DNA from 2 places in the Gallibacterium sp. ZY190522 genome. Region 1 is predicted to be linked to the other one. Evidence: riboswitches for the same ligand, from Rfam matches in the RefSeq annotation. Region 1 holds a riboswitch; the other holds the start of a gene.
What was found. Region 1 has a riboswitch for lysine ahead of lysC (lysine-sensitive aspartokinase 3). Riboswitches for the same ligand answer to the same signal wherever they lie in the genome.
Positions count from the first base shown of each region.

Region 2: it holds a riboswitch for lysine, as region 1 does, so the genes downstream of both, ACXPAV_RS04395 (Na+/H+ antiporter NhaC family protein) here and lysC (lysine-sensitive aspartokinase 3) in region 1, are expected to answer to the same signal.

Region 1 covers NZ_CM135118.1:1,149,449-1,165,682, forward strand. Annotated here, with positions in the region: gene ACXPAV_RS05650 (uroporphyrinogen-III C-methyltransferase) at 1-1,206, opposite strand, end outside; gene ACXPAV_RS05655 (uroporphyrinogen-III synthase) at 1,234-1,992, opposite strand; gene hemC (hydroxymethylbilane synthase) at 1,993-2,922, opposite strand; gene ACXPAV_RS05665 (class I adenylate cyclase) at 3,134-5,605, shown strand; gene ACXPAV_RS05670 (response regulator) at 5,777-6,406, shown strand; gene ACXPAV_RS05675 (hypothetical protein) at 6,542-7,681, shown strand; gene ACXPAV_RS05680 (DUF488 domain-containing protein) at 7,683-8,054, shown strand; gene ACXPAV_RS05685 (OmpW family outer membrane protein) at 8,227-8,937, shown strand; gene bioD (dethiobiotin synthase) at 9,072-9,713, shown strand; lysine riboswitch at 9,772-9,942, shown strand; gene lysC (lysine-sensitive aspartokinase 3) at 10,025-11,377, shown strand; gene ACXPAV_RS05700 (sialic acid TRAP transporter substrate-binding protein SiaP) at 11,609-12,592, shown strand; gene ACXPAV_RS05705 (TRAP transporter large permease subunit) at 12,659-14,509, shown strand; gene ACXPAV_RS05710 (CidB/LrgB family autolysis modulator) at 14,570-15,265, opposite strand; gene ACXPAV_RS05715 (CidA/LrgA family protein) at 15,262-15,675, opposite strand; gene ACXPAV_RS05720 (thermonuclease family protein) at 15,758-16,234, shown strand, end outside.
Region 2 covers NZ_CM135118.1:867,192-883,425, reverse strand. Annotated here, with positions in the region: gene ACXPAV_RS04400 (acetolactate synthase 3 large subunit) at 1-976, opposite strand, end outside; gene ACXPAV_RS04395 (Na+/H+ antiporter NhaC family protein) at 1,193-2,728, opposite strand; lysine riboswitch at 2,814-2,993, opposite strand; gene ACXPAV_RS04390 (H-NS family histone-like protein) at 3,162-3,575, shown strand; gene glgA (glycogen synthase GlgA) at 4,201-5,631, opposite strand; gene glgC (glucose-1-phosphate adenylyltransferase) at 5,712-7,052, opposite strand; gene glgX (glycogen debranching protein GlgX) at 7,068-9,101, opposite strand; gene glgB (1,4-alpha-glucan branching protein GlgB) at 9,131-13,672, opposite strand; gene ACXPAV_RS04365 (hypothetical protein) at 14,191-14,937, shown strand; gene smrB (endonuclease SmrB) at 14,956-15,480, opposite strand; gene prmB (50S ribosomal protein L3 N(5)-glutamine methyltransferase) at 15,583-16,234, shown strand, end outside.

The sequences.
Region 1 (16,234 bases):
TACCCAGCTGGTAACCGCTTCAAGCGAACTTTTATAAAGTTCATTCTGTTGGCGAGGCACCGCTAAGATAGCAATTTGCAAACGTAAGCGAATGTTTTCGCGTAGATAAATATCCTGATTTGGTGCAAGCAGTGCTTTCTCAACCGGATCTCGTGGTTGAATGCGGATAAAATGGTTTAAGAAAGAGTTAGCTGATTTTTCAATGTTGCTTTTCCAATCACTGATAGAATCGGAAGGATCATCACTATTTTCGCTATCACTGTTGTTGGCGGATAAATCCAATAATTCCAAATCATCAACAGAATTAGCTAGTTGTGATAATTTTTGCATAATGGCATTTTGATCGACATCATTCACGTTTGCCAACCGTTTTAAATCTTGCGCAATTGCGGTGCGTACCGTAATCGCACGCGGATCAGTAACATCATTGAGTACTAAATCCGCCTCTTTTAATAATGAAATCGCCGTTCCTAAATCATTATCTATAATCAATTTACGCTGTGCATTACTCAATAGAAAATCCGCTTCCGACATTAGCCACTCATTTGGCTGAGTTTGTGATCTTTCTGCCATAGTTTTATTAAGCTGCGTCTGTAATGCAATAATCTGCTGTTCGGTAATACCTTTATTTTGTTGTAACACATCTAATGTTAATTTGGTTGCATTCAGCTCCTGTTCAGTTTTCGTTAATGCTTCTTTTAATGAGTTGACTTCTGTCATATCGACACTATTTGACGATGCTGCTTTTATCACTACTTGCTGACTGGATTCCAATGCTGAAACCTGTTGTTGCAAGTTAGATAGCTGTTGCTGCCCAAGATAATAGCCTCCGGCACCGACACCCAAAGCGACCAATAATGCCAACAAAGCTAATCCTTTGCCGCCACTGGATTTTTGTTTATTTTCTGTTGTTTTCATTGCTTTTTCCGCTTGTGTTGAAGTTGAATTAACCGAAGTTTTATCCTCTTCCACAGTGGTATCCACTTCCACTCTTTTATCTAATTTATCCTCTTTCTTATTTGCAGAAGCCTTTTTCTCATCAGTAACAACAATTTTTTCTGCCGTCTTTTCTGCTTCCACCGCTTGAGAACCTACCTGCTCCCTTTTATCAGGATCCTTACTGCTATTCTCATCTGTAGTCAACGCCGAGCCTTCGTTTATTTCCGCACTGGTTTGAATATCAGTTTCGTTATGTTGTTTTTTCATCACTACACACCTTATCTATTATTTATCTCAAGAATGGGGATAAAAGGATAATATTGTTTTTAATAAACTAAGATTATCTGCCTTTTCAGAGAGAATAATCTTATCTGGTTGCCAACCTGCATCCAACGCAAGCTGTTTCAGGCGATTACTAATCAGTACCAATTTACAACTCTTCAACCAATTATGTTCACTTTTTGGAATAAAATCCAGCAAATACCGCAAAATTTCACCACTGGTCACCACAATTGTATCAATACCAGCACGAGAAAAAAATTTCAATTCAGCTTCACTTAACTGCTGTGTTCGGCGACAATAACACGCCACTGTTTCCACAACTGCACCACGTTCCGGTAACTGATGCGGTAACAATTCTCGACCAGCTTGCCCTCTCAGTATAATAACACGTCGACCATTACAATTTTGCATTTGTGGCAATGCTAATAAACCCTCACTATTCTCATTAGCAAAGGGATAATGCACAGGTTGTTGTGTCGCCTCACTTAACAAAGCGGCAGTTTTTCGCCCTACTGCAAAATAATGCACATCTTTACGCCACCCGAAACCAGTATTTTGTAACACTTGATGAACATATTGTACCGCATATTGCGAAACAGAGATCACATAATCACCGACGGCGAGCTGTTGCAATTTTTGTGGCACATCATTTAATTGTTCACCTGTTTCAATTTTAATGAAAGGCGCATAAATTGCCGCTACTCCTTCTTTATTTAACATCTCCGTTAGATGCTGACCAGCATCTTCCGGTCTTGTGACTAAAATACCCATTTATGATTTCATCGCTTGTAATAATAAAGCTTCTGCACCTTGTTCTAACAACAACTCCGCCACTTGTACACCCAGCTGATCCGCTTGTGTCCGAGCTGCAGTTGCTTCAGCTCTTAATACCTTGCTACCATCAATCGAACCAACCAATGCACGCAAAAAGAGTTGATCACCATTCAAAATCGCATAACCGGCAATCGGCACTTGACAACCACCCTGTAACCTATTGTTCATAGCCCGTTCGGCAATGACGCGATCCCAAGTGTCTTGGTGTAACAACGGTTTCAGTAATTGATTCACCCATTCATCATCCTGACGACATTCCACACCGACTGCACCTTGCCCGACCGCCGGCAAGGAAACTTCCGGCGCAATAAAACTACGAATACGTTGCTGTTCCCCCAAACGGATTAATCCGGCAGAAGCTAAAATAATGGCATCATATTCGCCCTCATCCAATTTGCGTAATCTGGTGCCGACATTGCCTCGTAAGGTTTTTAACTGAATATCAGGACGAAGTGCTTTCAACTGACATTGACGTCTTAAACTTGATGTTCCCACTACTGCATTTCGTGGCAATTCATCCAAACTTGCATATTGATTGGAAACAAATGCATCGCGCGGATCTTCACGTTCGCAAATGACACTAAGGTGTAGTCCTTGTGGAAATTGCATAGGTACATCTTTCATAGAGTGAACAGCAATATCAGCCCTCCCATCCAGTAATGCCAATTCCAACTCTTTTACAAATAGCCCTTTACCACCAATTTTTGCTAATGGTGTATCTAAAAGCACATCACCTTTGGTCACCATTGTAACCAATTCCACTTTTAATTCAGGGTATAAAACTTGCAGTTTATGTTTAATATAATTGGCTTGCCATAATGCCAAAGGGCTTTGACGCGTTGCAATTCGGAGAACATTTTTTTGCATAATTAACTCTTTTTCTTCAAATTATTATTTACTCTATATCCTACCATTGTTGCCCGATATTGTCAGTGTTTCCACTTGGCAACTTCATTGAGATTTATCAAAAACTATGCATCTGTGATAGGTCTACTATTTACCAATAAAGGTTAAAGTGTTAGAGTTTTTGTCAAATTATGTATTGAGATCATTTATCATAAGAGATAATAGGCCGTTGATGAACAATCTGGATGTCGCCAAAAAGAAAGTTGAACAGCTAGATAAACTACGTTTAGAACGGGCGCTTGCTGGAGCACCAAACGAGTTTCAGTATGTTCTAAATTTAGTTTGTGTTTTATTGCATCATAATATTCCCGAGCTACCGGGATATGTAGAAGATGCCCCTTTCGGTATTGTTAATTTTTCTTTCAACCGTTATCAAGAAAATTATCTTTCTTCAACACTATCCAATTTAGAACGTTATAGTCTTAATCATAACAACACTCATAAAGCCGATATTTGTGGTGTTTATGCAATGGGTAGCTTAGGATCAATTACACAAACTTCTCGCTCAGATCTAGATTTGTGGGTTTGTGCCACTCGTAGCTTAACCCTAATTCAACAACAAAAATTACAACAAAAATTTTCTCTTATTTGTCAATGGGCACATAATGTCGGCGTGGAATTAAATCTGTTTCTAGTCGATCAGGATCGGTTTCGTTATAAACAAACTGCCGATCCACTTTCTGCCGATAATTGCGGTTCAAGTCAATATATGTTATTGCTAGATGAATTTTATCGTTCTGCCATTCGACTTGCGGGTCGCCCTTTATTGTGGCTACATTTAGCAGTCGAAGATGAATCAAAATACGATGAAACCGTGCGTCAACTTATAAATAACGGTCAATTAAACCCAAATGAGTGGGTAGATTTCGGTGGTTTAGGTAATCTTTCTGCTAATGAATATTTCGGCGCAACCTTATGGAATCTCTATAAAGGCATTGATTCACCTTATAAAGCGGTTATCAAAATTTTATTACTTGAATGCTATTCGTGGGAGTTTCCTAACACTAAACTAATTTCACACCAATTTAAACTAGACTTATTACTAGATCGCAATGTCATTCATCATTTTGACCCTTATATGGCAATGTTGGACAAAGTAACCGACTATCTGTTACGCATCAATGATCTGGAACGCCTTGATAATGTACGCCGCTGTTTTTATATCAAATCAATTGAAGACATTGATAATAATGAATTAACCGGTAATTGGCGCATTACCCTATTAATGAAACTAGCACGTCAGTGGCAGTGGGATAATGATACTATTCAAGAATTAAACCAAAAAAAATATTGGCGGATCAAACAGATAAGAAAAAGTTACAACAGTCTTGTTAATTTATTAATGTGCAGTTATCGCCAATTAATGGAGTTTGCTCGTAAATATAATATTTCCGGAGTGGGCATTATTCCTGAAGATATCAGTATCTTAACGCGGAAACTTTACGCTGCATTTGAAGAGTTACCAGGCAAAGTAACCTTGTTTAACCCTAATATTTCCACCAATATTGCGGAAAAAGAACTCACTTTTGTTGAAACCGATGGCAATTCAGCAATGAGCAAAGGTTGGTATCTGTTAAATCAAGCACCGAAAATTTCTTCATTATCAAAATATCGCCACGTTGAGTACAATCCACAGCTCAATAAACTGGTCTGTTGGGCTTATTTTAATGGTGTATTAACTGAAGATACAGAATTTAACATTATCAGCAAAAACGTCTCATTGGAAACTTTAAAACAATTCATTGCAGATTTAAGAAACACCTTCCCGGTACAAGTTAAACCTGCAACCAATGCCGATTTGTATCAACCTTGCGAAATTCGCAATTTAGCAGTTATCGTCAATTTAGTGAACGATCCTACAGAAGAAGCCTCACTACTCGATCACCATTTCCGTTTACAGCCTAAACATCTGTTCAATAATTTAAGTAGTAAACAGACAAAATTAATTGGCAGTATTGATTTTACTTATCGCAATTTATGGAATGAGATCAGAACACTGCATTTTGAAGGCCCAAGCGCTATTTTTCGTGCATTAAAAGTATTATCCAACAAAATTTATCGAAGTTCCGTACCGATCAACTCCGTCAGTGTATTCTGTTATAGCAGACATTATCGGAATATTCTTCGTCGTTTTGTAAGTGAACTGATAGAGCGTTGCATCAACATTCAAACCAGTAATTTAATCAATAGCAATCAGCTTAATACTCTGCACGTTGCTAGCGAAGCGTGGAATCACTTTTTTCATAAAAATGAATTCAATATTACAGAAGAAATTTTGAATGAAAACCAACATAAAAATATCGCCATTGCTCAAAAACCGCACACTGGAGGTGAATTAAAATATCCTCAAGCAATAGAATTCTATTCAAATGAAGGCTTTCTTCAATTCTTTTTTGAAGATAATAATGACAATACGTTTAATATTTATATTCTTGATGAAAGCAATCAGCTCGAAGCTTATTATCATTGTGACGGTGTTAAAAGTCAGAAAATTGAAGAAATCAATCAAATCTATCGTACCGCTTCAAACGGAGATAATAATACACCATTCCAAATTTCAAAAAATAAATTTAATTACCCACAGTTTTATCAAATTAATCATCTACAAGGAAAAACAACAATCACTCCATATCATTCAGAGTAGTTTCTCCCCCCCCCCTAAATGACGGCAATTTCGCTAAGACATGGAAAGGTTTTATTTAACCTAAATCAATATTTATCTTCGTTAAGATAAAATTTCCTCAGCAAAAACACACCTCCATATCCATCTTGTGATAGTATGTAGCGTATTTTTGAAAAAATGGGGTTATTTTAGATGAAGAAAACAACAGTTTTAGTGATTGATGATCACCCATTAATGCGTCGAGGCATTACTCAACTCTTACAATTAGATGATTCGTTTGAAATATTAGCTGAAGCCAGTAATGGCACTGAAGGGTTGGCATTAGCCAAACAATTCTCACCGGATATGATTATTCTAGACCTCAATATGAAAGGGATGTCCGGTTTAGATGTGTTAAAAGCATTACGACTTGATGATATTGATGCTCGTATTGCCGTCTTAACTGTCTCTGATGCTCGTTCTGATATTTTTGCACTGATAGAAGCTGGTGCTGACGGTTATCTATTAAAAGACACTGAACCGGACACTTTATTAATACAGTTGAAAAAAATTGCTGAAGGACAGGTTGTGTTAAGCGATGCTGTTAAACAACGCCTGTTAGACAATCACTCCGCTAATGATCCATTACAACTATTGACCGAACGTGAAATGGATGTATTAAAACTTATCGCTACCGGTTTATCTAATAAACAAATTGCTAATCAATTATTTATTTCTGAAGAAACTGTTAAAGTACATATCCGAAATCTATTACGCAAACTGAACGTACATTCTCGTGTTGCCGCCACAGTACTCTATCTGGAACACCGGCATTTAGATTAAAACTTAATTGACGGGCTAAATGGGTTACTTTCGATAAAAATTAGACAAATTCACTGTAACCCTGATTACGCTTTACAAATTCTTGATATAATAGCTCGCCATATAACACCACACATCGAAAGATTAGGTAAATAAATGAAGTTATTCTCTTTCTGCTTTTTTAGTCTACTGTTGCTTTTATATACCACTACTGCCAATGCTAATTGGAAACAGGTTGGTAAAGCTGAATATAACTGGGGACCATTCCATATTTATACCGTTTCTCTATTCACTGAAAACGGTACTTACAGCAGTGAACAACGCCCACTTATGTTAAGAATTAAATTTGCCAAACCAGTTGAAGGAAAAAACTTTGCAATTTCTCTCTTCAAAGAGATGGCATTGGATAAAATGCCAACTGATCAAGCAGAAAATTTAAGAAAACGCCTTATAAAGAATTTTCCCGATTTTAAACCTGACGACGTGTTGAATTATATTGCCTTGGATAACGAAGGTTATTTTGTTTTAAATGACACTATTTTAACTGAACGATTTGATCCCACATTTAATCGAGAATTTATTGCCATTTGGTTGGATTCTCCAAGCAGTTTCAAGCAGTTACAACCGCGTTTATTAGGTGAAAAGAAAGAAGAACAGACGGCAACAACCGTAACAGAAAATGCCGATGCAACCAAAGCAAATTCAAGCACACAAACTGCTGGTAGCAATTCCACCGAAAATACACAACAATCTGCTAAAACACCTGAAACAGAGGAAAAAGTAAAAGCGGATAACTCCAGTGTAAACAGTACTCACAGTTCAAGTACAAAAGAAGAAAAACCAATTAAAGCTGATGGCAGCGACAAATCAGCAACAGAAACTAATAAGGTTAGAAAACAAGATAATAGTGCGGTAGAACAAACAACGAGCGATGTAGAGAGTAAAATTAAATCATCGCAACCACGAACCTCTTCAACGCAAGAGATAACTAAAAAGAGTGCCGATGCAAATCAGGCATCAAAAATGAAGGAATCCGATATGAAAACCCAATCTGTTAGCGCAGACACCAAAACTGTTAACACAGACACAAAATCAACAGCAACAAACACGCAAACAGACGATAAAAACGCTATGAATGAAGAAAAGACGAACACAACAACAGATAACAAAAAATCACAGAAGGAAAATTCAGATACTAAACAATCAAAAGTGCAAGAGCAAGATACTGAAGAACCAATCGAACCGGCAATTGAATGTGATCCAATTTTGCCATTCTTAAAACAATATCATTGCTAATATGAATAATTTAGAAATTAAGCGTATTTATCAACCCATCGACAATTACGATGGGTTTCGTATTTTAGTAGATAGGTTATGGCCCAGAGGCATTAAAAAAATTGATGCTGAAATTGATTTATGGGCAAAAGAAATTACACCTTCACCGCAATTACGCAAATGGTTCAATCACGAAGCTGATAAATTTGAACAGTTCAAGCAGAACTATCTCGTTGAATTAAATAATAATCCTTATGGTCTTGAATTTGTATCTTTATGCAAACAGAAATTATTGCAACAAAATGTTACGCTGCTCTATGCTGCTAAAGATCCGCAATATAATCACGCACTGGTATTAAAACAGTGGTTGCTGCCACAATTAAACGAAAATTGATCTAAATTCTGTTTTATATTTGCACTTCACTTTATTATTTTTGATATAGTTAAAAAGTTCCCGATTAATTATAAATTCATTGATATTTATCAAAAAAATGCCTACCCAAAAGAGGTATCTTTATTGCCGTCATTAAGACAATGTCTCAGATACCTATTTCAAGGAGGGTTTTATGAAAAAATTAGCACTAGCACTTGCAACTTCCGCTGCACTATTAGCAGCTTCTTCTGCGGCAATGGCTCACCAAGCTGGTGAATTCTTTGTTCGTGGTGGTCCAATCTTAGCTGTTCCGAATACCGATACTCACAACTATAAAAGTGATCTTCCATTATCTTATGATTTTGATGTAAACAGTAATGCACAACTTGGTTTAACCGGTACTTATATGATTACCGATAACCTTGGGGTAGAATTATTGGCAGCATCTCCATTTAGCCACGAAATTAAATTAAATACACTTTCTGTAGGTAATAATGATATTAAAGATGTCGGTACTATTGCGAAAACCAAACATTTACCACCTAGTCTCTATTTACAATACTATTTCTTAGATGCAAATTCTCCGGCTCGCCCATATGTCGGTGCAGGTATTAATTATACTCATTTCTTTGATACTCACTTTAATTCAACAATTGACAATGCAGGATTAGGTGTTACTGCACATAATCTTAAATTGAAGGATTCTTGGGGTCCAGTTGTAAATGCTGGTATTGATATCAATATTACCGATAAATTGTTCTTCAACACCTCTGTATGGTGGGCTAAAATTAAGACCAAAGCGACTTTCGATTTGAAAGAGGCTAATGGTAAAATGCACTCTCAAGAAGCACGTGTTACTCTTGACCCAACCATCTTCTTCGTTGGTTTAGGTTATCGTTTCTAATTTACTGTTAATCGTTAAACAGTAACATTCCAATTAAAGCCATAGCAAAATATTGCTATGGCTTTTTGCTTGATCCCATTCTCAATGTGCGTATAGTAATGCGTTTATTTTTAGCTAAAATATAAGGAATTGCGATGCAAAATGTTCTTTTTATCAGCGGTATCGATACCGAAGTTGGAAAAACCGTAGCCACCGGTGTTTATGCCAAAAATTTAATGGCTCAAGGTTTTTCTGTTATCACGCAAAAAATGATACAAACTGGTTGTGATAACATTTCAGACGATATTTTAGTTCATCGAAAAATTCAAGGAATTGAACTGACCGAAGACGATTTAAACGGTAACACCTGCCCTTATCTTTTTCATTATCCTTGCTCTCCACATTTAGCAGCAAAAATAGAAAATCGACATATTGATGCTTCAATTATTGATGAAAAAACCAAATTATTAGCACAGCGATATGATTATGTCTTGCTTGAAGGGGCTGGAGGGTTAGCCGTTCCTTATCAAACAGATAAAACCACACTTGACTTTATCGCTGAACGCCAATATTCATTGATTTTAGTCACATCAGGTAAATTAGGTAGTCTCAATCATACTTTGTTGAGTCTGATGGTTTGTCAACAACATAACATTGAAGTAAAGGCATTGGTCTATAACCGTTTCCCTGAAAAAGATAAATTAATCGAACAGGATAGCCAACAATATTTACAACAATATTTACAACAACATTCACCACAAACTGAATTTATTTTATTAGAAAAGTTTAATTTTTAAAATTTTATTTGACAATTCTCTCATTAACAGGTATTTCTATACAGGTTTGTAGCTTCGGCTACGCAGGAGAGGCGCGGAACTCAGGTCGTTATTTTTAGGTCTGGCACCAAAGAGAAATAATCAGGGGAGTTTCGCCGAGATAAACAACACTACCAGGGTTTTGTTTATCGGCTATTAGGGCTGAATCCCTAAGGCTGTCATCGGTAAACGATGGAGAGCTTCTGAACAAGTCAAGTTTCATCTCTTCCAAGTTTTCCTTAACCTTCTGCAAATTTAATTTTACTCACAATATCATTATTTAAGGAAAAACTATGTCACATTTATCTGTTGCTAAATTTGGTGGTACTAGCGTTGCTAACTACGCTGCAATGCAGTCTTGCGCAAAAATTGTTATTTCTGATCCGAAAACTCGTGTTGTCGTGTTGTCAGCTTCTGCTGGCGTCACCAATTTATTAGTAGCTCTTGCTAATGGGTGTGAAAAAACAGAACGTGAAAACTTACTCAATCAAGTTCGACAAATCCAATATAATATTTTAGATGAACTTAAAGATGCGGCAGTATTACGAGAAGAAATTGATCGTTTATTAGATAATATTGAATCACTTTCAGATGCAGCAGCCCTAGCTACTTCACCGGCATTAATTGATGAAATCATCAGCCACGGCGAAATGATGTCTACATTAATTTTCGTGGAAGTCTTACGTGAGCTAGGTGCAAGTGCCACTTGGATTGATGTTCGCACTTTGGTGGCAACCAACGATCATTATGGCAAAGCAGCGCCAAATGATGAATTAACTCAACAAAACTGTGATCGAGTATTAAAACCTTTAATTGATCGTGGTGATCTTATTATTACTCAAGGCTTTATCGGTCGTGCGCCAAATGGCAAAACAACAACTTTAGGTCGTGGTGGTAGTGATTACTCTGCTGCACTATTAGCGGAAGTCTTGGATGCCAATGATGTATTAATCTGGACTGACGTTGCCGGCATTTATACCACTGATCCTCGTATTGCACCAGCAGCACAAAAAATTGATACTATGAGCTTCTCTGAAGCTGCGGAAATGGCAACTTTCGGTGCGAAAGTACTTCATCCAGCAACTTTATTACCAGCCGTACGTAGCAATATCCCTGTTTTTGTCGGCTCAAGTAAAGCACCAGAACAAGGTGGAACTTGGGTAACTCGTGATCCGCAACCTCGTCCGTTATTCCGTGCGATTGCATTACGCCGTGATCAAACACTAGTCACTTTATCCAGTTTAAGTATGTTGCACGCACAAGGCTTTTTAGCAAATGTCTTTAATATCCTAGCAAAATACAAAATCTCTGTAGATACTATTACCACTTCAGAAGTCAGCATAGCCTTAACATTGGATAAAACCGGTTCTGCCTCTTCCGGAGCGGAATTGCTTTCTAATGAGCTTTTAACTGAATTAAGTGAGACTTCTTCTGTTAAAGTGGACACTGGTTTAGCGTTAGTTGCTTTAATCGGCAACAATTTGCATAACGCCGCCGGCGTAGCAAAACGTTTATTCAACACCATTGCTGATTACAATGTGCGTATGATCAGCTATGGAGCAAGCAATAACAACGTTTGTCTATTAGTAAAAAGTGAAAATGCGGATGATGTCGTTCGTAAATTACACAAAGAACTTTTTGAATAATTTTAGATACAACTGAAAGCCTTTGCCAACGCAAAGGCTTTTTTTTACTCAAAATTAACACAAATATGATGAATTTTTTGTAATTTTTGTGATTTATCTCTCAGTAATGAAATATTACTTCATTTATAATAAAAAAATGATTTATAGTAATCATAAAAGAAACGAGCACCGTCTACTTTTGTACGATCTGCTACTTTCACCCCAACTATCTAACTCTATAGGAGAAACGCAATGAAATTTAACAAATTATTACTTGCCACACTATGTATGGGTCTTTCTGCAACCGCATTTTCCGCAGAATATGATTTAAAAATGGGCTTAGTAGCCGGTCCAACATCAAATGAATACAAAGCTGCTGAATTTTTTGCTAAAGAAGTTAAAGCAAATTCTAAAGGCAAAATTGAAATTTCACTTTATCCAAGTGCTCAACTTGGTGACGACCGCTCAATGATTAAACAACTTGGTGATGGTGCATTAGATTTCACTTTCGGTGAATCTGCCCGTTTCCAATTATTCTACCCATCAGCAGAAGTGTTTGCACTTCCTTATATGATTCCAAATTTCAAAGTGGCAAAAGAAGCATTATTTGACACTAAATATGGTCAAAATTTAGTAAAAAAAATCCACGATGAATTGGGCATCACCATTTTAGCCGATGCTTATAACGGTACTCGCCAAACCACTTCTAACCGAGCCATTAACAGCATCAAAGATATGAAAGGCTTAAAACTTCGTGTACCAAATGCCGCAACTAACCTTGCATATGCAAAACATTCCGGTGCTGCACCTACCCCAATGGCATTTTCTGAAGTTTATTTAGCACTTCAAACCAATTCTGTAGATGGTCAGGAAAATCCATTGCCAACCATTCAGGCACAAAAGTTTGAAGAAGTTCAAAAATATTTAGCCTTGACCAACCATATTCTTAATGACCAACTTTATTTAGTCAGTAATGCAACTCTTGAAGATTTGCCTGAAGATCTGCAAAAAGTAGTTAAAGATGCCGCTGAAAAAGCCGCTGATTACCATACAAAATTATTTGAAGATGGTGAAAAAAATCTTATTGCTTACTTTGAGAGCAAAGGTATGACAGTTACTAAACCGGATCTCGCCCCATTCAAAGAAGCAATGAAACCTTACTATGAAGAATACATTAAGAAAAATGGTAAAGAAGGTGAAGAGGCAATTGCTGAAATCAATGCTTTGACTAAATAATCCTACAAACCTTAGCGTCATACGACGCTAAGGATTTTCTAACCTAAGATGTATGGGGTTATATTTATGAAATATTTTAATAAACTCGAAGAGTGGCTAGGTGGTGTGCTGTTTTTGATTATATTTGTTGTTCTTACTGCACAAATCTTGGCACGACAAGTTTTTAATGATCCTTTAATCTGGAGTGAAGAGTTAGCTAGATTGTTATTTGTTTACGTTGGAATGCTTGGTATTTCAATGGGTATTCGGACACAACAACACGTCTTTATTGACTTTCTAACTAATATGATGTCTGAAAAAATGCGAAAAGCAGCAGTTTCTTTTTCTCAGTTGTTAATTTTCATCTCGCTTATTTTATTTATCCATTTTGGAATTAAACTCTACAATGGAGCTACTTTTGAGATTGTTTCATTGGGTATCTCTGAAAAATGGCTTTATGCCGCATTACCGTTATTATCCGTGTTAATGTTAATCCGTTTCTTACAAGCACAAGTTGAGAACTATCGTAATAACTTGAGTTATTTTCCTGCTGCATTTTTTCTTATTAGTGCGATTTTATTGATTTCATTAATTTTAATTCATCCGGATATATTTAAAATTCTACGCGTGACCAACTACGTAAAATTCGGCAGCGAATCTGTTTATATCGTCCTGTTAGTTTGGTTGATCATTATGTTTATTGGCACACCAGTCGGTTGGTCGCTCTTTATTGCCACTATTCTCTACTTCACAATGACGCGTTGGAATGTGGTCAATGCTGCATCTTCAAAACTAGTAGACAGCTTAAACAGCTTCTCTTTATTAAGTGTGCCATTCTTTATTCTTACCGGAATTTTGATGAACACTGGTGGTATTACCACTAAAATTTTCGATTTCGCAAAGGCATTACTCGGACACTATCGTGGTGGTATGGGACACGTCAATATCGGTGCTAGTTTGATTTTCTCCGGAATGTCAGGTTCTGCTCTAGCTGATGCGGGTGGTTTAGGTCAGTTAGAAATTAAAGCAATGCGTGATGCCGGTTATGATGACGATATGTGTGGTGGCATTACAGCAGCCTCTTGTATTATCGGGCCGTTAGTACCACCAAGCATTGCAATGATTATTTATGGTGTGATTTCCAATCAATCTATCGCAAAATTATTTGTTGCCGGCTTTGTGCCGGGTGTATTAGTTACTATTGCGTTAATGGTAATGAATTATTTTATTGCTAAAAAACGTAATTATCCACGTACGCCAAAAGCTTCGTTAGATGTGCTTTGCCGTGAATTTAAAGGCGCTATCTGGGCATTATTGACGCCAATTCTTATCATTGTCGGTATTTTCTCAGGTTTATTTACCCCAACGGAAGCTGCTGTTATTGCCGCTCTTTATTCTATTGTTGTCGGTAAATTCGTTTATAAAGAACTCACTTTGCAAAGTTTATTCAAAAGTTGTGTAGAGGCAGTAGCGATTACTGGTGTAACCGTGTTGATGGTAATGACCGTAACTTTTTTTGGCGATATGATCGCACGTGAACAGGTTGCAATGAAAATTGCAAAAGTTTTTATTACTTTTGCTGATTCACCATTGATGGTTTTAGTGATGATCAACTTATTGTTGTTATTCTTAGGAATGTTTATCGATGCTTTAGCATTACAATTCCTTGTATTGCCAATGTTGATTCCTATCGCAGTACACTTCAATATTGACTTAATCTTCTTTGGTGTGATGACAACCTTGAATATGATGATCGGCATTTTAACTCCACCTATGGGAATGGCGCTATTTGTGGTAGCTCGTGTTGGTAATATGCCAGTCAGTACGGTTACTAAAGGAGTACTACCGTTCTTAATTCCAATCTTCACGACACTGGTTTTAATTACAATTTTCCCTCAAATTATTACCTTTATTCCTAATCTGCTATTACCAGGTTAATCTGATTCCTGAAGAAAAACCCATCAGTTGTAAAACTGATGGGTTTATTTTTTACAAAGGTTAAGAAAAAATCTTCATCACAATTAAAAATAAATCAAATAACAACGGTGCACATAATGAGGTAATCACACCACATAATACTAACGAAATAGAACTGAATGTACCTGCTTTTTTATCTACATCCATACAGGCTGCAGTTCCTAATGCGTGGGACGCCGCACCAATAGATAAACCTATTGCTTCACTACACTTTAATTTTAACAATTTAACAATACTGTAACCAAATACCGAACCAACCAATCCAGCAATAATCACCAGCACAACAGTAATGGTCGGTACACCACCGATAGTATGAGATACTGCCATTGCCAATGGTGTGGTAATTGATTTAGCAAATAATGTCGCCATTACTTGATTGTTCGCACCTAATAAAAATGCAATAAAAGCTCCACTAAACATCGCAAATACAGAAGAAAATGTGGTAATAAATAAAATACTACGCCACGATTTTTTAATCTGTGGCAATTGTTCATATAAAGGCAACGCCAACGCAACAATAGACGGAGCTAACAGCATATTCAAGGGCTTATTACCAGCAATATAAGAATGATAAGGAATGTGAAAAATCAATAAAATGGTAACTAATGCACAAACCGTTAAAACAAACGAATTAAAAACGATAGATTTTAATTTCTTATTAATGGTTACCGCAATGGCAAACACGACTATGGTTAATACGGAATAGAGATAAATCATTTTGTAACCCTCACTGCCCGTTTTTCCGCTTTTTTTCTCAATCTGGCAAAAGAGCGGTATGAATACAGATATTCAGCCAACAAACCGGTCATCACAATGACCAAACAGGTACTGACTACAGTCGGGATCAATAACGATACCGCCTGTTCTGTCAATATATCAAAATAATCAATGATACCCACGCTGAGAGGAATAAAAAGCAATGCCATATAGCGAATTAATAATGCACCGCTCGGCAATAACCACTCTTTTTTTATCAATTTCAGCACTAAACAGATAAATAACAGTAACAATCCCCATATGCTGGAAGGAATACCTATCGGAAACAGATAATTAATCACTTCTCCCAAGTACAACATCACGTACAGAATTGCAATAGAACGAAATAATTGAAAAATTTTATAAAACATTTTTTATCGAAATATGCCATAATAAGTCACTATTTTACTCCTATTTTGTGATCTATGTCACACTTTAATCGATGAAATTATGATGAAAAAACTATTAATTATCTTATTTTTTTCACTATTTACTTTGAACAGTATTGCCGCTCGAGAAATCAACTGCCAAGTAGTATCAATTAGTGATGGTGATACTTTTACCTGTTTATTAGCCAACAATAAAACAATTAAAGTTCGTCTTGCCCAAGTGGATGCTCCGGAAAAAAAACAACCTTACGGTGATCGTTCCCGTCAATTGTTATCACAATTAATTTTTAAAAAACAGGTGCGTTTAAGTTCAAGCGAATACGATCAATATCATCGTGTTCTTGCAGAAGTATTTGATTCACAAGGGAGAAATATCAATCTTATAATGGTACAACAAGGGTTAGCTTGGGCTTATCGTCAATATATGCACGATAAACAATATTTAGCTGCCGAAGTGCAAGCCAGACAACAACGTCGTGGTTTATGGCAAGATGATAATCCAATTTACCCAAGTAATTGGCGAAAACATAGTAAAAATCCT
Region 2 (16,234 bases), 280 kb from region 1:
TTTTCGCATCACCTACAATTGGAATATTAGCAATAACATTTTTTGAAATTGAAGTTGGATCAATATCAATATGAATCACTTGAGCATAAGGACAATATTTTGCCAAATTATTGGTAGTTCGGTCATCAAAACGTACTCCGATACCAATAATTAGATCACTCTGATGCATGGCGTTATTGGCTTCATAGGTGCCGTGCATACCAAGCATTCCAAGGAATTGTTTATCATCACCTGGGAAACCACCTAATCCCATTAAAGATGCAGTCACAGGAAGGTTTAAATTATGTGCAAATTGAGTTACTTCTTCAGTACAATTTGAAGTGATCACCCCACCACCAATAAACAAAACAGGACGCTTGGCAATTTGAATAGCTTTAAGTGCTTTCTTAATTTGTCCTTTATGTCCTTGTAAAGTCGGATTATAGGAACGCAAGTGTACCTCTTCCGGATAACTGTAATTATATTTGACTGCCGGATTAAGTACATCTTTCGGTAAATCAATAACAACTGGGCCAGGTCTACCAGTTGAAGCAATATAAAATGCTTTTTTCATAATATAAGGAATATCTTCTGCTTTCTTCACTAAAAAGCTATGTTTCACGACTGGTCTAGAAATACCGACCATATCACACTCTTGGAATGCATCGCTACCGATTAAATTCCCCATTACCTGACCGGATAGCACCACCAATGGAACAGAATCCATATAGGCTGTGGCAATTCCTGTAATAGTATTCGTTGCTCCAGGACCAGAAGTGATTAAAACACAACCAACTTTGCCTGTTGAACGTGCATAACCGTCTGCCATATGGACTGCCCCCTGCTCGTGACGTACTAAAATATGTTCAATACCGCCAAGTTGATGAATAGCATCATAAATATCTAGCACCGAACCACCGGGATAACCAAATAAATATTCCACACCCTGATCTCGTAATGATTGAACGACCATTTCCGCACCAGATAATTTTTTCATATCCTTCTCCATTTTCTTGTTTTATTGATGTTGTGATTTAGTTTTACTGCATATTTTTAACTTTGTCTATAGCAACACATATCGACAAATGAGAATAACTTTAGAAGTTAATGCTAAACAAGCAGCGTTTTAAAGAAAAAAATAAAATGATTTTAGAAAAAATCAAAAAAAATACGGCATAAAGCCGTATTTTATAAAATATAATTTTTATTTAATTTATTTTGAAATTTTCCGTTGAGATCTAAAAATGAAAAGTAAAATCGTCAACGCAACGGCAGTTATTACAAAACCTAAAATGGCTGAATCTGTAAAACCTACCCCGATATAACCAGCAAATGAAGCAACTGCAACTACTGCTGCGTAAGGCAATTGTGTTGTAACATGGTCAATATGGTTACAAGCTGCGCCAGTAGAAGACAAGATTGTAGTGTCGGATACTGGTGAGCAGTGGTCACCACACACAGCGCCCGCCATTACAGCTGATAAACAAGGCAACATTAATGCAGGATCGGCATTTGCTGCCATTGCTGCTGCAATTGGTAGCATAATTCCGAATGTCCCCCAACTTGTCCCAGTAGAGAAAGCCATAATAATGGCAAGAAGGAATAATAATGCAGGCAATAATTGTGTCATCATATTGCCACTGACAAGGCTAGCCAAATATTTTCCAGTATTAACATCACCAACGATAGTATTAATTGTCCAAGCAAAAAAGAGAATAGTAATTGCACCGGACATTGATTTAAAACCAAGAAGAATAGCTTTAATATAGTCAGTAAAACTGATGGTATTGAATACAAATAACGAAGCAACGACAAAAGAAATTAAACTACCAACAACCAGCGAAATACCAACAGTCGTGTTTTCAAATGCCCCTAAAACTGAAAAAGACTGCCCATTTTCCGTTAATGCTTGATATCCAGTATACATCATCATTGACACTGTACCGGCAATTAAAACTAAAATTGGTACGATTAAAGCACTAACTCGCCCTTTAACAACTTCTTCATCTTGTTGTTCACTGTTATGCTCTGCCTGTAATGCTTGATTTTCGTGGCGAGCCATTGAGCCGATATCAAAAGAGAAATAAGCAACGAAAAAGACAGTGATAATGGCAAATATTGCATAATAGTTCATCGCACTCATTGCCACAAATGCCCCCATCGGCGAATACTCTGTAATTGAATGTGTTGCTAATAATCCAGCAACAAGCGTCATAATATAAGCACCCCAACTTGAAATAGGCATCAATACACACATTGGTGCGGCGGTTGAATCCAAAATATAGGCCAATTTTGCACGAGAAACTTTAAATTTATCAGTTACCGGACGAGCAATTGCTCCCACAGCTAAACTATGGAAATAATCATCAATAAAAGTAAAAAATACCAAGCACGCAGTTAATAATTTTGCACCACGTCTATTTTTAATATGTCTTTGAGCCCAAGCAGCAAATGCCTGATTGCTTCCAGATACAGTTAGTAATGAAGTCAATGCACCCAACACTAATAAAAAAATAATAATATTCACATTATTATGATTAATACCGTCTTCACCATAGACTAATGATAAAACACTATTTTTAATATAAATTGCCGCATCAAGCGGATTGGCATTCGTCAACATTAATGCACCAACAACAATCCCTGTTGTTAATGATAAAAGCACACGCCTTGTTAGCATGGCTAATGTTAAAGCTAATAATGGCGGTACAATCGACCACACAGAAGAAGAAAAATCAGTAAGTTCCATAACGCTAACCTAATAAAAAGCAAAAGCGTCTAGCGAGTGTTCAAAAGGATTCACAAATAAGGAAGGATAAAAAAGATTAACCACCTTAACTCGTAGCGCTCCATAGTTAAACAAAAATAATACTATGACAGTATCGTCCCTTTCGGCAACGATCCCAACCAATTAAGATGACGCTTAATTGATTTCGGCGGTTATTCCTTTCCCTTCTTCTCAAAGCTGTCAGCTCAAAGAAGCTACTTATAATAATCGCACCTCTACTTCAGGTGGCTAAAAGATACAACAAGTGACAAAAAAAGCAAGTTCTTTTAAATTATATTTATTATTTAATTATTCTTTTATTAATTTTTATATTTACCTTTTCTATTATTTTCTATAAAATCACTTTGTTCTTTTTTATTCCAATACTATTAACATATCCATAGGAGAATTATTAATGGAAGAGTTATTAAAAACATTAAATAATATTCGCTCATTGCGCCTTGTAGCTCGTGAATTATCTTTTGAACAATTAATGACAATTTTCAGTAAATTTGAACAAGTTGTTGAAGAAAGAAAAGCAGAAGAAGAATCTAAAAAACAGAGTATTGCTGCTCATCAAGAAAAAATTGAAAAATATAAAGAATTATTAAAATCAGAAGGTATTTCTCCGGAAGAATTGTTAGAAGTGATGAGCTTACAAAAATTCAATCCATCTCAACATAAAAAACGGGCTCCTCGTCCTGCAAAATATCAATATACAGATTTGGATGGTTCTAGAAAAACTTGGACTGGTCAAGGTAGAACTCCAAAAGCAATGCAAATTCAGATTGACAAAGGTGCAACTTTAGAAAGCTTTGAAATTAAGTAATATTTATTATCCATTTTTAAGGTCTATTTTTTGAATAATAGACCTTTCTTTTTTCTTTTTGGGTTGAAATATGTAGATTATTCAAAATTATCTATCGTAATAAGCTCTTCTACCCTGTCACTTTTAATATAAAAGTTAATGCTACATTAATTTACAGTATATCCAAAAATGAATAATTCCTTCCCAAAATACACTTTTTGATAATCAGGTTTGCTCTTTATTATTGAATTTAGAGTTGTTAATTTTTCGATATAAAAAGCATTCTACTGATTTATTCCGAAAAGTTAAACTACAATTTTAAGGACTGAATCTGTATTTTTTCATTGCAGTCCGTCTTTTAGGTTGTAGTTGTAATCCTTCAATATCGAAATATAAACAGATTTAGTCAGATGTTACTTCTCTGTTTTGGAATGTTGAATTGAGCAATCAATGTTAGTCTAGAAACGGCAAACGTAAGATAGGTGAATAAAAAGGCTTTCGTAGTATTGAAAATAGCAATCAACGACTTGCTACTTACAAATTCGGCTATATTCAGCCATAAAAATCTGCACCCTATGTGTTGGATAATAAGACTAACTTTAGGGTGCAGATCACTCATTGGAAATGCTTTTTTAGTTTCGATCAATTATTTATTATACAATTCAAAATAACTTTTTGCTGCTTTTTGCCAACTGAAATCTTGGCTCATCGCAGTAGAACGTATTAAACTCCATTGTCGTGGTTTTTGCCAAATAGACAACATTTGATCAATAGCATAAAGAAAACCCTCCACATCTGCAAATTGGAACACAAAACCAGTTGCGATTTTTTGTTTTTGTGTTTCCGGTGTGGTGTCTACTACCGTATCAGCTAATCCACCGGTCGCACGCACTAGTGGCAAAGTACCATATTTTAAGCCGTATAATTGTGTTAACCCGCAAGGTTCAAAACGGCTCGGTACTAAAATAACATCACCACCAGCCACCATTTGGTGAGAAAGAGCTTCGTTATACGCAATCTTTACACCAATTTGTTGTGGGTATTTCGCTGCTAATTGACGTAAAGCTTCTTCAAAATGTGGTGCACCTGTTCCTAACACAGCCAATTGCACACCACGATTTATTAATGCTTCTGCAGCATTAATCACCAAATCTGCACCTTTTTGTTCCACTAAACGAGTAACCATTACTAACAAGGGTACAGTTTCTGTTTCTGTTAAACCGAATTCTGCCTGCAATACCTGTTTGTCTTTTTTCTTACCTTGCATTTTGCCGTGTTTATAGGTTTTAGCAATGTAGTTATCTGTTGCAGGATTCCAAACTTGATCGTCAACACCATTTAAGATACCGTGTAAGCGATTTTGGGCTGCTCGAGTTTGCAATAAACCATCAAAACCGTATGCCATACTAGGATCGGTAATCTCTTTAGCATAAGTTGGACTTACTGCTGTAATTTCATCGGCATAATACAAACCAGATTTAAGATAAGAAATTTGTCCGTAAAACTCCAAACCATCAACGTGGAAAAAGTGATATGGCAGCTGTAATTCCGCCATATGACGGGCATTAAACATACCTGCATAAGCTAAATTATGGATGGTAAAAATTTTCTTCAATGGTAATTGCCAAGCAGTAGCATAAGCTGCTGCCAAACCAGCTTGCCAATCGTGCATATGCATAACATCCGCCTCGCCCCACCACTGATCTGCTCCAGCGGCTAAGGAAGCTCCTACCCAACCAAGCGTTGCAAAGCGTAAATAGTTATCGGAATAATCCTGATAATATTCGTTATGATATGGATTACCACCGCGATCAAATAGATGTGGTGCATTAATTAAATAAATGCCAATGCCTTTATATTCTGCAAAACGAATTTCAATATGTCCGGCAAAACTGAATAAATGTAATGAATGTTGATGTTGCGGAAGTTTTTCTGCTACCGCCGGATACATTGGTAAAACGACCCTAACATTCATACCTTCCGCTTGTTGTGCAAATGGTAATGCACCCATTACATCAGCTAAACCGCCAGTTTTAATTAATGGGTATAATTCAGAACAAATATGAAGTACTTTCATTGATTTAACCTTAATTTTTTTAAGTAAAATATCCGCTTTATCAATAAAAAGCGGATATTTATTAAGACAGGAATAACAGATTACTCTTCTTTATCTGTTTTTGTTGCATCAATCGCTGATTCTTCTTGATCAAAAAGTTTTTCCAGCATTGGCTCTGTTACCAATACAATATCCCCTTTACTACTTATCCTAAAACGTTGACGATCCAATTCAAGATCTACACCAATTTTCATACCATCCGGAATGTGGCAATTACGATCAATAATACAACGACGTAATACGCAGTTTTTGCCAATTTTTACTTGAGGCAAAATAACTGCATATTCAATTTTTGATCCCTCGTCTACCCTAACGTGGTCAAACAGCACCGAATTACTGATTTCCGCATCAGTAATTACACTACTCCCCCCGATAAGTGAATTATCAATAGTTTGTTTATGTGGATGTTTATAGAAGAACTTTGTTGGTAGCGTTTGTTTAGGTACAGTACGAATCGGCCAGCTACTGTCAAACATATCCAGTTGAGGTTTTTCACTGACTAAATCAATATTTGCCGACCAGTAACTTTCCAAAGTACCTACATCACGCCAATAGATCAAACCTTGTGTATTTCTACCTTTGCTTGAACGTTCAAACGGATGGGCATAAAGCAATCCTTCTTTCACCATCGCCGGAATAATATCTTTACCGAAATCGTGAGAGGTATTTTCGTAACTAGCTTCACGTGCCAAAATATCATACAGATAATCAGCATCAAAAACATAAATTCCCATTGATGCCAAAGATGAATCAGGTTTATGTGGTAATGTTGGTGGATTTGACGGTTTTTCTACAAACTGTTCCACTTTTAATTTTTCATTTACCGCCATCACACCAAATGCCTTTGCATCCTCTTTCGGCACTTCAATACAACCTACAGTTGCCTTACCACCGAATTCAATATGATCTTCAATCATACGCATATAATCCATCTTATAAATATGGTCGCCGGCAAGAATAAGCACATATTTAGGACGATAATGATCTTTCATAATTGGAACATTTTGCCATACCGCATCCGCCGTACCTCGATACCAAGTAGAATCATTTAATTGCTGACGAGCCGGCAACATATCCACGAAATGTCCTCGTTCTCGCGGTAAAAATGACCAACCGTGTTGTAAATGACGTAATAACGAATGTGCTTCGTATTGCGTAATTACCCCAATTTTTAATAAACCTGAATTAAGACAATTAGATAAGGCAAAGTCAATAATACGATGTGCCCCTCCAAAGTAAACAGCAGGTTTCGCTCGACGATCGGTCATTTCGTGCAAACGAGAACCTCGTCCCCCAGCTAAAATAAGAACTAACGTATCATTGGCAATGCTTTCACGCGTTGGGATAGCGTTTTTCGTTGTAGTGGCTGTTGCTGCGCTCATAATATTCTCCTGTGGTTATCGTTTTTCAATAAGTGATTGCATTAAAATAACAACTCCCAGATGTGCCACAATCGCTTGAGATTGTTCGATCCTGAGACCCTCGCCAAACCGTTTCTGCCAAATTCCGGCTGGAAGCTGAAAAATTTGCTCACCACGATTAGCATTAAAAAGTAATAGATACTTTCCTTGTAATAACAACGCTAAGGCTCGTCCCTGTTGCCAATCTTGTGTTTGCATCGGTTCGCCCTGAGGGGTAAACCATTGTGCATTTTCGGTATTCCACCAATCATCATAAATACCGGTTATCGCCATTTCTTTACGTAAAGCGATGAGATCTACCACATATTGTTGCAATTCTGTATCTGTTTCTTGCCAATTTAACCACGTCAATTCATTATCTTGACAATAACAATTATTATTGCCCTGCTGGCTATGACCAATTTCATCTCCTGCCAATAACATAGGCGTTCCTAATGCCAATAACTCTGTTGCCAACAATGCTTTTTTACTGAATATACGTTGTTGTTTAATATCAATATCGTCAGTTTCTCCCTCTACACCGTGATTAAAAGAAAAATTATGATTATCTCCATCACGATTATCTTCGCCGTTATCCCAATTATGCTTTTCGTTATAACTGACCAAATCCTGTAAATTAAAGCCATCATGTGCGGTAACAAAATTTATTGAACAATGAGGAGAACGATATTGATGTTGAAAAGTGTCCGCACTACCGGCAAAGCGTTGTGCTAATACACCAAGCTGTTGACTATCTCTTAACCAGAAACGGCGAATATCACCACGGAAACGATCATTCCATTCAGCAAAAAAATCAGGGAAAGATCCTAATTGATAACCACCTGAACCAATATCCCAAGGTTCAGCGATCAGCTTACAATTTGCTAAAACAGGATCTTGTTGTAGTGCAGTAAAAAAAGCAGCTTTTGCATTGAATTGTGGCGTTCTACCCAATACGGCTGCCAAATCAAAGCGAAAACCATCAATATGAAATTCTTTGACCCAATAACGCAGACAATCCATTACCCACTGTAATACACGAGGTTCTGATAGATTTAAACTATTTCCACAACCAGTCCAATTTTCATATTGCTGTTGGTGATGCCAATAATAAAGGTAATTATCAATGCCTCGCTGACAAAGCGTTGGTCCGGAAATATCATTTTCCGCCGTATGGTTAAAAACTACATCCAAAATCACTTCAATCCCCATTCGGTGCAAGGCTCTTACTACAGATTTCAATTCTAATGATACAGCTTTTATTGATGATAACCTTTGATCTGGGGCAAAATGTGCTAACACATTGTAGCCCCAATAGTTTCTTTTATGTTTTTGCTGTAGATGAGGTTCATCTAAATGCAACATTATTGGCAATAATTCTACTGCAGTTACCCCTAAGTTTCGCAAATATGCTAAACTAGATTCATCAGCTAACCCCGAAAATGTTCCTCTTGATGCTACAGATATAGCATTATTTAATTTAGAAAATCCTTTAACGTGTAATTCATAAATAATAGTTTGAGACCAAGGTGTTCGTGGAGCTTGATCATCTTGCCAATCAAAATCATCTTCAGTAATAACACTTTTCGGTGCAAGCCAAGCATTGTTTTCTTGATTATTCCAGTGGAATAGCTTTAATTGATCAAAAGTGAACAATGAAGGCAAATCCTCTACTGCTCGACTATAGGGATCAATCAACAATTTAGTGACATTGTAACAATAAGGAAGCCCCGTATCGCCCTCTAAACGAAAACCATATTTCTGCCCTACATCAACATCAACTACAAAAAGAGTAAAGCAATCTTGCTGTCTGAACATTGAATAACGAGTTTCGTGGCTATGCTCATCAAACAGGCAAAGCCAAGCTTTGGTAGCGTGGGGTGCAACTAAAACAAAATTAAAGCCTTTTTTGCCAGCAAATTCGGCACGATGACAACCAATCGGATAATCATAACCAATAAAGACCTGCTTTTTCTCTATCTCAAATTCTCTAATTGAACCTGATTTCAGCCGTTTAAGATGATGAACCATAACTACTTAATCCCTATGCTACATAATCATTATTTATTAGTTTTTCGTTTCACTGATTTCGCTTTTTTAGCCGGTTTTCTTTTGGAAGCCGTTTTACTTACTTTACTATTATTAGTATCTGAAAGGATTTCTTTTCCCTTGGTTGCTACAGTAACCGCTTGCTGTGCTGTTGTAGCTTCTGCCAGTTTCGCATCATCATTTTCATCATCCTCTGCATTTTCCAATACAAAATAACTTGCACCTAGTGGCGGCACATCAATGCTGATTGAGTTAGCTTTACCGTGGCTTTCGATTTTTTCACTCCAAACGCCTTCACCGTTATTCACACCGCTACCTTTATAGGACGCATCATCGGAATTCAGCACCTCACGATAAAATCCTGCTTTACGCACACCAAAACGGTAATTATGACGAACTTCAGGAGTAAAATTACACACGACAACTACGGTATCACCGTTTTTCGCATAACGAGCAAATACTAAAACCGATTGTTCCGCATCATCCACAACTAACCATTCAAAACCATTAGGATGCTGATCCTGCTGCCACAATGCTGGATAACGTTGATAAAGATGATTTAAATCTCGCACCCATTTTTGAACACCATTATGCCAACCATCGTATTCGTCATTGAGCAAGAACCAATCCAAACTTTCTTGATAATTCCATTCTCTGCCTTGAGCAAACTCATTCCCCATAAAGAGCAGTTTTTTACCCGGAAAGCCCCACATATAACCGTAATAAACACGTAAATTAGCGAATTGTTTCCAGCAATCACCCGGCATTTTGCTTAACAAAGAGCCTTTGCCGTGGACCACCTCATCATGCGATAATGGCAACACAAAATGTTCGCTATATTGATACATCATCCCGAATGTTAATAAATTATGGTGATACTTACGATAAATCGGATCTAATTTCATATAACGCAACGTATCATTCATCCAGCCCATATTCCACTTAAATTGGAAACCTAAACCGCCGCTTTTTGTATCGTGGCTAACGCCTGGAAATGCGGTACTCTCTTCCGCAATCGCCAATACCCCACGCTGTTCATCCTGTAATAACGCATTGGTACGCTGTAAAAAATTGATCGCTTCCAAATTTTCACGCCCACCATATTGATTCGGGATCCACTCGCCATTTGCACGGCTGTAATCTCGATAAATCATTGAGGCAACCGCATCAACCCGCAAACCGTCAAAACCGTAACGTTCTATCCAATACAATGCATTACCACTTAGATAGTTACGCACTTCATTACGTCCAAAGTTGTAAATCAATGTATTCCAATCTTGGTGATAACCTTCTCGTGGATCAGCGTGTTCATATAATGCTGTGCCATCAAATTTACGCAAACCGTAATCATCTGTTGGGAAATGACCAACAACCCAATCTAACAACACATAAATTCCTGCTTCGTGTGCTTTTTCAAGGAAATGGCATAATCCTGTTGCATCACCAAAACGACTGGTTGGAGCATATAATCCTAACGGTTGGTAACCCCACGAACCATCAAATGGAAATTCTGATAATGGCAATAATTCAATATGAGTGAAACCCATTTCTTTTACATAAGGAATCAATTCATCTGCGATTTGCTCATAGCTTAGCCAGTAATTATTTTCTAAATTGCGTCGCCAAGATCCCAAATGCACTTCATAAATACTGATCGGTGCATCAATCGCATTCGCTTTCGCTCGTTCTGCATTATACGGTTGTTTTGGTGGCAATTTTGTAACAACCGAAGCTGTCTCCGGACGCAATTGTGCAGCAAAGGCATAAGGATCCGATTTCAAACGCAAATTACCATTTGCATCCAAAATTTCAAATTTATATAGACTGCCTTCATTAATATTAGGAATAAAGATTTCCCAGATGCCACTTTCCTGATGAAAGCGCATAACGTGACGACGACCATCCCATTGGTTAAAATCACCGACCACAGAAACACGACGAGCATTTGGCGCCCAAACACTAAAGTTGACCCCAGAGACATAACTATTTTCAGTTAAATGCGCCCCCATCGCTTCATACGGACGATGATGTGTCCCTTCTCTTAATAGCCAGTTATCCAACTCAAACAAACAGGATGGAAATCGATAAGGATCTTCCTGATAGATCGCTTCTGCACTGTTTTCATATTGAATTTTAAATACATAATGCAGATTGACCTCAGAATGTGGCGATAATGCAACAAAAAATCCACGTTCATCGACAGCTTTCATTGTAGCTAAACAATGATTTCTATCACGATTATAAATTTCTACCTGTTTTGCATTCGGCAATAAGGCTCGAATCATTAGCCCCTGCTCTGTCATATGTGGGCCTAAGAAAGAGAACGGATCAGCGTGTACCGCATTAAATAACTGTTCGATTTGGTTATAATCAAGGGTAACCATACTATTTTTTCCTAATAAAATAAATTTGAGACTATCTTGATAACATTCCGCCGCCACCTCTGTCGGCAAGGTTTGTCTTGTAGCAATAATTTGACGTAAATCACGATGCAATTCTTGAATAATTTTCGGATCAAGTAATGAATTCGGCAAACGATACCGCCAATTCGGATACGCTTTTGCTACTCCCGGAATATTGAATGATGAAGTAACTCCTAATAAATTTTCTGGCTGCAAGGCAAATAATTGACTTTTACTTACTGCACCTAACTGATGTATCGCCAAGTTCAGTTCATTCGTCAAAGAAAAGTCCCGTGGGAATGTTGGCAATAATTTTGCCTGTTTTAATGTTTGGATAAAGCGTAATTTATCATCAGATCGTTGTTGCAGTGCTTTTTCATATTTATCCTGTTGTAACACTCCGAGCTGATACATTGTTTCAATGTCGGTTGCCTGCCAAAAACCGCTCACTGGTGCTAAATCGTGAGTACTGACTACCGCTAATGCATTTCTTTTATATTGTTCCGGCAATAAATAACCATCGTAACTACGATTGAAATACATCACTGCATAAGAATAAACACCATAACGATCCAACCATTGACGCACTTCTGGTGGCACAATTCCCAAATCCTCGCCAACAATCAAACAATGACAACGATGGCTTTCAATTGCCAACACTGCCATCATTTCATCAATTGGATAATGAACATAAGCACCATTTGCTGCATTATTGCCCGAAGTAATCCACCATAAACGATACAGCGCCATTACATGATCAATACGCAAAATACCATAATTTAACATATTGGCTCGCCATAATTTAATCAACGGTTGATAGCCCAACGCACGTAATTGTTGCGGTTGTAACGGAGGCAATTGCCAGTTCTGTCCTGCCGGGCCAAGTTCATCCGGTGGTGCACCAACAGAGGCCTGTAAACAAAATAGCTGACGATCACACCAAGTATCTGAACCACCACGCGCCACACCAACTGCTAAATCACCGTAAAGTCCTAATTCTACACCAGACCGTGTTAAGGATTTTCGTACTGATGCAAGTTGATCGTGCATCAACCACTGCAACCACATATAAAATTCGATTTGTATCTTATTTTTTGCAGCGAATTGCTTTACCTCTTTACTATAAGGTGTTTGATAAGCGCTTTCCCAAGCAAACCAGCCTAAAAGCTGGTCATCTATTTCTTCTTTTTGCTGTTGAGAAAAAGTATGATCCAAAGCTTCAAAAAGACCGTGCAAATAAAGAGATTCACCTTGTTGGGCAACAAATTGAGCAAATTCTTGACGGCGAGCATCAAACTGCTTTTCACGTTTAAATGCTCGATAAGCAATACGCAATGCTTCCAATTTTATCTGCCAAATACCAGAATAATCTACCCAAGCACTCTCTTGCAGCTGGATCAATTGTTGTTGAACAGAATCATCATTAAACCACGTAATAAACGCGCTTGAAGTTGCTTCAGGCAAAAGATCTACTGCTAAATAAATCGGATTTAACCATCGGCGAGATGACGGGCTATAAGGACTCGCCCATTCAGGATGTGCCGGAAACAGTGCATGCAACGGGTTAATCCCAATAAAATCAATACCATCCTTTGCATACTCTACCGCAATTGCCTCTAAATCGGCTAAATCACCAATTCCCCAATTTCGCGGTGAACGTAAACTATAAAGCTGAACATTTAAGCCACTGACTTTATTACCATTACTTAATAAGGTTGGCTGATAAATTTTCGCTGGTGCAACCAATAAACAGTAGCGAGCATAATTTGTTATCAAATAGTAATAACCCATCGATAACGGCATAAACTTAATATATTCTCTGCTCTGAAAGTCCCAGCTATTTTCAATTTTTTCATTATTTTCATTTAAAAGCTGGTATGGTATTTCATCATCTGCAAAATTAAGCTTTTGCCAGTCCAAATATTCTACTGTTTCTGCATTTAACACAAAGACATTTTTAAACTGTCCTACACTATTTTGCTCAGGTTTCAACCACGAAATTAATTGAGATAAGACAGTATCATCAACATCAATTTTCTGTCCTTCCAACGTATAATAGAAAGGCGAAACACCAACAGCACGAGCTTGCTGTTCCAGTTGAGATCTTCTTGAAATGAGTCCATTAGAGGAACCAGAAGTCGATAATTCCACGAGATTCTCCACAAAATACAACAGTATCTCCACGACATACTTCATCATACTGCTACAAGCATCGTTCCTATCAAGCACAAGCAATCGTTTGCTCTGTAGTAAATATGATAAAACGAATAAGTATTTTATACTCTCTTTTTAGTATAAAACCTACTGTAATATGTCAAAGTTATGATCTCGCCCACAATATTTTTGATTTTTTGCTTATTTTTTATGAAAGGGATTGAAAAAAGTCACTAAAAAATGAAAATGATATGGAAACATCACCCCATCATTTCTCTCAAATTATGTATTATTGTAAAACTGATAAGCTTCATCAATTGAAGAGAACTGTAGCCAAAAACATACAAATTGTAAAATGCTTGAATCAGTTATTATGTTATTACACATATTATCCGAGTATCGTCACCGTATTTAATCATCTTTTTAAACTATTTCTTCCAACAAGTCTGACCAGATTGATACCTCTTTTTAGTTAAAATAACTGTCTTTTACTATTTGAGAAAAAAGGATTATTCTTGAAAAGTTTAAATCATCTTATTAATTCTTCCATTTTAATGGCATATTTAATTTGTTTAGGTTGGTCTATTGCTTATGTCTGTGGTTGGGCTAGAGCATATTATTACGGTTATTCTTGGGAGTTGGTAGAAGTTGGCACTTCAAATATTGCTCGAAGTTTGGGCTATGTTGTCTTTTTTTCAATTATTATCACTATTTTCTACTCTTGTGGTATGTATGTTTTGCATTTAGTTAAAAAATATTGTCCACAGGATATTGTACGATCAATAAGGTTATTTATTGTTCTAACAACCGTATTATCTCCAATTGCAGTTGTGTTGTTTCTCTTTATGAAAGAGATAGACTACACCCCAATTATTATTTATCTATTATTGTCTATCCCAACTTCTATCGTTTTTAATAAAACTGTTTCTACTTTTCGACTGCAAGATCTTATACAGATAATCAATAGGCAAAAAATAAATGCTATGCTTGTAATGTCAGCTGTCTATATTTATTTTATTCTTTCTGCCTTTTTGGTTGGATATGTTAGCCCAATTTTAATTTCAGAATATGCAACTATTTTATTTGAAGGACAACCTTATTATGTTCTATCTACCAATAATAATATTTTAATATTATCAAAATCTCTTGAAAGAGATAATAAGCAATTTTTTGTCTTTCCTTGCCAACTAAGCCCTAACCGACTTTGTTCATTAAATATGATTGATACTGAAAAAGTAGGTGTCACCCTTTGTAATAAATAGCCAATGAAAATTGGCTATTTACATTATTAGATCTACACCCACATCAATCAGTACAAAAATAGCAGCATCTCCGCCCCATTCTTTAGTAGCATAATGCAATGCGATGACTTTTGGATGCTGTACCAACCAGCGAGGTATTTGATTTTTTAAAGTATGATTGCCATACCCTGTCATAATACAAGCGCAGGGTAAATGTTCTCTTTCACAAGCTAATATTAATGAAGCCAGTTCTTGTTTCGCTTGTTCTTTGGTTAATCCGTGTAAATCTAAAAAAAGATCCGGAATAAAATCACCTCGACGTAAGCGTTTTAAAACATAACTATCTTCACCTTCTCGTAAATAGCGCATTGTTTGCGTATCAAGCAATGGCTCATATTCATCAGAAAAATAAAATAGCGCATCTTCTTTTTCACGGATTTCTTTAATCTGTTGTTTTTGTTTTATAACTTGCTTACGTTTAGCGGTAAAGGTTATTTTATCCTGTTTAAAGGGCTTTATTCCTTTGACAAACTCACGAAACAAAGCTTTATCTTCATTATCCATTAACTGTCTCCTTGATAGTTGTCAGTTATTCTAACACATACACTTTAATGCGAAAATGTGGTATAACTGCAATATCTTTTTTCAAGCAATACAATGATTTTTATGACTGAACAACCTCTTTTTAATCAAGATATTATTGAAGAAATTCAACTTCATTCGCCTTTATCCAGCTTGCATACTATTCAAGACTTTTTGCGTTGGACGTATAGCTATTTTAATGCTTCCGATATTTTTTACGGTCACGGTTTTGATAATGCGTGGGATGAAGCTGTACAACTCGTACTTTCTACCCTTCATCTACCATTAGATATACCCACTGAACTATATCAATCACGTTTGACCGATATAGAAAAACAGAAATTACTATCGCTTATCACGGATAGAATTGAAACGAGAAAACCGGTAGCTTATCTTACACGTAGCGCTTGGTTCTGCGGTTTGCAGTTTTACGTTGATGAACGGGTAATTATTCCACGTTCGCCAATAGGCGAATTAATTCAAGACGGTTTCACTGGTGTATTGCGTAGCGAACCTAAACGCATTTTAGATATGTGTACTGGTAGTGGTTGTATTGCTATTGCCTGTGCAAACAAATTTCCAAATGCTGAAATTGACGCTGTCGATATTTCATTAGATGCATTGAATGTTGCCGAAATCAACATCGCCAACCATCACCTTGAACATCAAGTGTTCCCATTGCAATCTGATTTATTCAATAATTTGCCAAAAGAGGGGTATGATCTGATTGTCAGCA